2 linked regions of the Azospirillum brasilense genome follow. The protein of the gene in region 1 binds, or shares a complex with, the protein of each later gene. Links are inferred from orthologs where the notes say so. Each region holds a gene or a part of one and is shown on either strand. Other genes may lie near its edges. The genes, in order: dapF and D3869_RS05360.

Region 1 (3,057 bases):
CGCCGGGTCCTGACCATGGGCGATCTCCTCGGCACCCTGTCCGACAGCCGGCTCGGCCGGCTGGCCGTGCAGTTCGGCAAGTTCGGCCTCGTCGGCGTGGTCGGTCTGGTGGTGGACACGGCGGTGGTCTACGCGCTGGTGTTCGGCGCCGGGCTGGAATTCTTCGCCGCCCGCATCCCCGCCTATCTGGCCGCCGCCACCACGACCTTCGCGCTGAACCGCGCCTTCACCTTCCGCGGGGCGGCCGACGCGCCGCTGTACCGGCAATGGGCGACCTTCCTGGCCGCCAACGCCTTCGGCGGGGCGGTGAATTACGGCGTCTCGGTCGGGCTGGAAGCCGCCCTGCCCATCGCCGAGGCCCACCCGGTGCTGGCCGTCGCGGCCGGTTCGCTGTCCGGCATGGCGCTGAACTTCGCCGCCTCCAAGCATCTGGTCTTCAAAGGCGCCTGACCTTCGGACTGCCAAGGGCAACCTCCCCTTCCGGATATCTCCCGAAGCCTCATTGTGCGCCGCCGCAGACACCCGAAGTCCATGGAATGGGGCGCATCCGACAGGACTGGCCCCGACACCGACCTGCCTTGGCAAAGAGCCGGGAGGGAGCCATGAACAACAGCGACGTGCTGTGGGCCTGGGTGGCTGGAGTCACCGTGTCCGTAGCCCTGCTGGTCGGGCTGTCCCGCACGGGCGGACCGCCGACCCATGCTGTGGAGGGGCATTTCACGTTGCCCGACATGGCGATGGGCGCCGCGGGTTGGGATTACGAGGCGTGGGAGCGCACCGGCGGAACGCCGCCGCGGCCCGAGTCGGAGGACACCCTCGCCCGGATGCTCGACCTGCTGGAAGGCATCCCCCCGGCGTCGGGCGCCACCCTGCCCGACGGGGACACGGCCGACACCGGCGGAGCCGAAACCCAGTGACTCCGTGAACTGTTTGCCGCGACCACCCCGTGCAGCCATGGACTCCGCAGGCCCGGTCGCCATATAACGGCGGTCATGACGCGCGAATTCCTGAAGATGCACGGGCTCGGCAACGACTTTGTCGTGATCGACGCCCGCAAAACGCCGTACTCGCCGGCCGAGGCCGAGGTGCGTGCCATCGCCGACCGCAAGACCGGGGTGGGCTGCGACCAGTTCATCGTGATCGAGCCGGCGAAAACGGACGGCACGGCGGGCTTCATGCGCATCCGCAACGCCGACGGCGGCGAGGTGTCGGCCTGCGGCAACGCCTCGCGCTGCGTCGGCTGGCTGCTGATGGAGGAGGCGGGGGCGGAGCGCGTCGCCTTCGAGACCAACGCCGGCATCCTGCAGGCCAGCCGCGCCGACAACGGGCGCATCACCGTGGACATGGGTCAGGCCAATCTGGACTGGACGCAGATCCCGCTGGCGGAACCGGCGGACACGCTGTGCCTCGACGCGGTGTCGCACGGCGGCTTCGCCGGTCCCACCGCGGTCAGCATGGGCAACCCGCACGCCGTCTTCTTCGTGGACGACGCCGAGGCGGTGCCGCTGGCCGAGGTCGGCCCGGTGTTCGAGAATCACCCGGCCTTCCCCGAGCGCACCAACGTCGAGTTCGTCCAGGTGCTGTCCCCCGGCAGCGTCCGCATGCGCGTGTGGGAGCGCGGGGCCGGCATCACCCAGGCCTGCGGGACCGGCGCCTGCGCCACCGCGGTCGCCGCGATCCGCCGCGGGCTGACCAACCGCAAGGTCGACGTGATCCTGGACGGCGGCACCCTGACCATCGAATGGCGTGAGGACGGCCGCGTCCTGATGACCGGCCCGGTCGCCCTGAGCTACAGCGGGCGGCTGTCTGCGGAGTTGGCGGCCGCCTGAACGAATGGCCGCCCGTTAGGCTGAAAGAGCATGAGCGACACTGTGACCAACGAGCCGGAGATCGTCACCTTCGGCTGCCGCCTGAACACCTATGAATCCGAGGTGATGCGCACCCACGCCCGCAACGCCGGGCTGGGGGACGTCGTCATCGTCAACACCTGCGCGGTGACCTCGGAGGCGGAACGGCAGGCCCGCCAGACCATCCGCAAGCTGCGCCGCGAGCGCCCGAACGCCCGCATCGTGGTGACCGGCTGCGCCGCCCAGATCGACCCGCAGCGCTACGGCGCCATGCCGGAGGTCGATCAGGTCCTGGGCAACCAGGAGAAGCTGCAGCCGGAAAGCTGGGGTCTGGCCCCGGCGGAGAAGGTGCTGGTCAACGACATCATGTCGGTCAAGGAGACCGCGGGCCACCTGATCGGCGGATTCGAGGACCGGGCGCGCGCCTTCGTCCAGGTCCAGCAGGGCTGCGACCACCGCTGCACCTTCTGCATCATTCCCTACGGCCGCGGCCCGTCGCGCTCCGTTCCCATCGGGGCGGTGGTGGAGCAGGTGCAGGCGCTGGTGAAGGCCGGCTACAACGAGGTCGTGCTGTCCGGCGTGGACATCACCAGCTTCGGCCCCGATTTGCCGGGCACGCCGACGCTGGGGCAGATGGTGCGCCGCCTGCTTGCGCTGGTGCCGGAGTTGCCGCGGCTGCGCCTGTCCTCGCTCGACTGCATCGAGATCGACGACGACCTGTGGCGCCTGATCGAGACCGAGCCGCGGCTGATGCCGCACCTCCACCTGTCGCTCCAGGCCGGCGACGACATGATCCTGAAGCGCATGAAGCGCCGGCACAGCCGCGCCGACGCCATCGCCTTCTGCGAGCGCGTGCGCTCCCTCCGTCCCGACATGGTGTTCGGCGCCGACTTCATCGCCGGCTTCCCGACCGAGACCGACGAGATGTTCGAGAACACGATGCGGCTGGTCGAGGAGTGCGGCCTGACCTGGCTGCACGTCTTCCCCTACAGCCCGCGCCCCGGCACCCCGGCCGCCCGCATGCCGCAGGTCGACGGCGGCCTCCGCAAGGAGCGCGCGGCCCGTCTGCGCGCGCGCGGCGCCGAGGCCGAGGCCCGCACGCTGGCCTCGCTGGTCGGGCGCGAGGTGTCGGTGCTGGTCGAGAAGGACGACCTCGGCCGCACCCAGCATTTCGCCGAAATCCGCCTGGGCACGCCCCGGCCCCCCGGCT
Region 2 (3,267 bases), 890 kb from region 1 along the record:
CGTCCTCGCCGGCCACTCGCCGATGATTTCGACCGTCCGTCCGGGCGTGATCGACGTCTACGAGGCCGACCGCGTGGTCGACCGGGTGTTCGTCGCCGGCGGCTTCGCCGAGGTGACCGAGACCCGCTGCACCGTCCTGGCCGAGGAGGCCATCGCGGTCGCCGAGATCGACCGCGCCAAGGTCGAGCAGCAGATCCGCGACCTGGGCGAGGATCTGGAGGACGCCAAGTCCGACGACGAGAAGGCCCGCGTGGAGGCGAAGATCGCCATTGCCCGCGCCAAGCTCGACGCGACCGGCGCGACCACGCACTGACACCGGGCACGGCCCGGCGGCGACCGCCGGCTGGGCCGTTTCCGTTGCATTGCGCCATCGCAGCCATACATAGTATCCCCCAGGGGATCGAACGCCTCCCGGCCCGTCCGTCGAGGCGTTTTTGTTTTTACCGTCCTATTCTCCGTCAGAGCGTGGAACAACCGGCCCGGAACGGCGGCCAGCAGCGGGAGTGGAGTGTGGCGTTGCACTGGAAATACGAAGAGCTTCCCTGGGATCAACTGGACCACAGCAAGGTCGATCCCGATCTCGTCCCGCTCATCAAGGCGGCGGCCCTGGTGGAGTTCAACGCCGACGACTACACGGCCTATCTCTGCAACGTCTTCCACGACGATCCCGAGTTCCAGGAGGTCGCGCACGGCTGGGCGGTCGAGGAGGTCCAGCACGGCCGCGCGCTCGGCAAATGGGCGGAGCTGGTCGATCCGACCTTCAACTTCGACCGGGCCGTGGAGCGCTTCCGCGCCGGCTACAAGGTGCCGATCGACCTCGCCGCCTCGGTCCGCGGCTCGCGCACCGGCGAGATGATCGCCCGCTGCATGGTCGAAACCGGCACCAGCAGCTATTACGCGGCCATCGGCGACTCGACGGACGAACCGGTCCTCAAGCTGATCTGCAAGAACATCGCCGCCGACGAGCTGCGCCACTTCAAGCTCTTCTACACCTACACGAAGAAGTATCTGGAGCTGGAGCAGCTCAACAAGTTCCAGCGCCTCAAGGTCGCGCTGTCGCGCATCGGCGAGTCGGAGGACGACGAGCTGGCCTACGCCTACTACGCGGCTAACGCGCCGGAGGGCGAGCCCTACGCGCACAAGACCTACAATCAGGCCTACATGCGCCGCGCCTACGGCCGCTACCGGCCCAAGCACGTCGACCGGGCGGTGGCGATGGTGTTCAAGGCCTGCGGGCTGAAGCCGCACACCCGCTTCTACAGCGTCGCCGCACGCGGCGCCTGGTGGCTGATCGAAAGCCGCGCCAAGCGGCTCGCCAAGGTCGCCTGAACAAGCCGGACGCGGCGGGGGTCAACCCCGCCGCAGCGTCGCGATGATCGGGGCGAACTCCGCCAGGACCGACTCGTAGACCGGGCGCTTGAAGGGCACGATCAGGCCGGGCAGGTCGTCGGCATCGACCCACGTCCAGGCGTCGAACTCCGGATGCTCGGTGGCGAGGTCGATGTCGCTGTCCGCGCCGGTGAAGCGGGCGGCCAGCCAGACCTGCTCCTGGCCGCGCCAACGGCCCTTCCAGACCTTGCCCAGCAGATGGTCGGGCAGGTCGTAGCGCAGCTTCTCCGCCGTCTCTCCGAGGATCTCGGCCTTGTCGGTGCCGATCTCCTCCTTCAGCTCGCGCAGGGCGGCCTCGTGCACGCCCTCGCCCTCGTCGATGCCGCCCTGGGGCATCTGCCAGGCGTCCTTGCTGTCGCAGCGCCGGGCCACGAAGACCTGCCCGCGGTCGTTCAGCAGCATCACCCCGACGCAGGGGCGGTAGGGAAGGGACTCGCGGTCGATAGGCTTCTTGCTCATGCGCCTTATTGCTTCTGCATGTTGGCCACGGCGGAGACCGGCACGATGGCGATGCCACGGTCGGCCAGCCCGGTGAGCCACAGGTTGATCCGTTCGATGGTGCTGGGGTAGGGCGCGCCGATGCCCACCGCGGCGCCGTTGGCCTTGGCGATGGCCTCCAGCTCGGCGAGCTGGTCGTCGATGGCGCCGCGCGACAGGTCGCGGTCGATCACCCGGTCGGCGAAGGCCCGCGGCACGCCCGCCTGACCCGCCAGGGTGCCGGCGACGCTGCGCGGGTTGGCGCGGGCGTCCAGCACCATCAGGCCGCGCGCCTTCATCGCCGCGACGACCGGGTTCACCGCGTCGGGGTTGGCGGTGAATTTGCTGCCCGTGGTGCTGGTGATGCCGACATAGCCGACCGCCTTGCCCAGCGACCATTCCAGCCGCTCCATGTTGCGCTCGGGCGGCAGCATGCTCAACAGGGCGTTGGGGCCGGGATCGTTGCGTGGGTAGTCCTGGGGCTCCATGGGGATGGAGAGCATCACCTCGTGCCCCTTGCCGCGGGCGCGCTCGACCCAGTTGTCCAGCCGCTCGGCGTAGGGGACGAAGGCCAGTGTGATCGTCGGCGGCAGCTTCTGCAGGGCGTTGCCGGTGGTCACGCCGGATATGCCCATCTCGGCCAGCACGATGGCGATGCGCGGGCGGCGGTCGGCGGCGGGGAAGGGGCGGGCGTAGACCTGCCAGGGCTTGCGCCCGTCCTCAGCGATGCGCGGCAGCGGTCCGTTGCGCGAATCCTCGACCAGGCCGGGGACTGGTGCCGGCGTCAGGGTGACCGGCTCGTTCACGGCCACGGCGAGCGGCGGCGGTGCGACCGCGGCGGGGGGCGGAGCCATCGCCGGAGCGGCGGTCGGAGGAGCCGGCTGGACGGGAACGGCCGCTACCGCGGCGGGCGGCGGCGCCGACGGTGCGGGCGCCTGCGCGCCCTTGACCGCCACCTCGACGCGGGGAATGGCGGCCCGCCACGCCTCGGTCGTGTGCTCTCCGTTCATCGCCAGCCAACCGCCCAGCCCGCCCAGCCCGAGGGCCAGCGCGGCGTAGGCGCCGAGCAGCCTCTTGGCGAGGGGCGACAGCGGGCGGCGCTCCTTGCGCGCGCGCGGCGCGTCGTCGGAATCGCCACCGGCCTTGCGGCGCCGGAGGCGGGCCAGCAGGCCGGGTCCGGAACGTTCCCGTTTCGCGGGCTTCAGGCGGCCCAGCAGGGCGGCAGCGTTCACGGACCCGTTCCCTTCCCTCAGTGCGCGCGGGCCTGGAACAGGGCGACGCCCCGCAGCAGGTCGAGCGCGCGGGCCAGCTGGTAGTCGAAGGGCGGCTGGTTGGGCGCGCCCTCGCCATTCTCCGCGGACGGCGCCGCCGGGGCGTTGCCGTTGGCCGGAGCCGGCGTCG

The links.
Region 2: the proteins of dapF (region 1) and D3869_RS05360 are in contact, whole or in part, in a solved structure (PDB 5YGU), measured with the Escherichia coli proteins. The link is inferred for Azospirillum brasilense from one-to-one orthologs.

What each region holds. Positions count from the first base shown.
Region 1 is NZ_CP032345.1:1,981,872-1,984,928, reverse strand. The notes cover bases 166-2,910. They hold dapF (diaminopimelate epimerase), read left to right. Parts: upstream 166-992; coding sequence 993-1,829; downstream 1,830-2,910. Other genes in these bases: mtaB (tRNA (N(6)-L-threonylcarbamoyladenosine(37)-C(2))-methylthiotransferase MtaB), read left to right, coding at 1,860-2,910; D3869_RS09585 (hypothetical protein), read left to right, coding at 603-917; D3869_RS09590 (GtrA family protein), read left to right, coding at 166-450. Outside these bases: D3869_RS09595 (glycosyltransferase family 2 protein), read left to right, coding at 1-13; more of D3869_RS09590, read left to right, coding at 16-165; more of mtaB, read left to right, coding at 2,911-3,057. UniProt on the Escherichia coli protein: Involved in the succinylase branch of the L-lysine biosynthesis and in the biosynthesis of the pentapeptide incorporated in the peptidoglycan moiety. Catalyzes the stereoinversion of LL-2,6-diaminopimelate (L,L-DAP) to meso-diaminopimelate (meso-DAP).
Region 2 is NZ_CP032345.1:1,092,150-1,095,416, reverse strand. What follows is about bases 100-3,054. They hold D3869_RS05360 (RNA pyrophosphohydrolase), read right to left. Parts: upstream 1,849-3,054; coding sequence 1,351-1,848; downstream 100-1,350. Other genes in these bases: D3869_RS05355 (divergent polysaccharide deacetylase family protein), read right to left, coding at 1,854-3,054; D3869_RS05365 (acyl-ACP desaturase), read left to right, coding at 511-1,329; D3869_RS05370 (F0F1 ATP synthase subunit epsilon), read left to right, coding at 100-313. Outside these bases: more of D3869_RS05370, read left to right, coding at 1-99; more of D3869_RS05355, read right to left, coding at 3,055-3,098; D3869_RS05350 (S41 family peptidase), read right to left, coding at 3,116-3,267. UniProt on the Escherichia coli protein: Master regulator of 5'-end-dependent mRNA decay.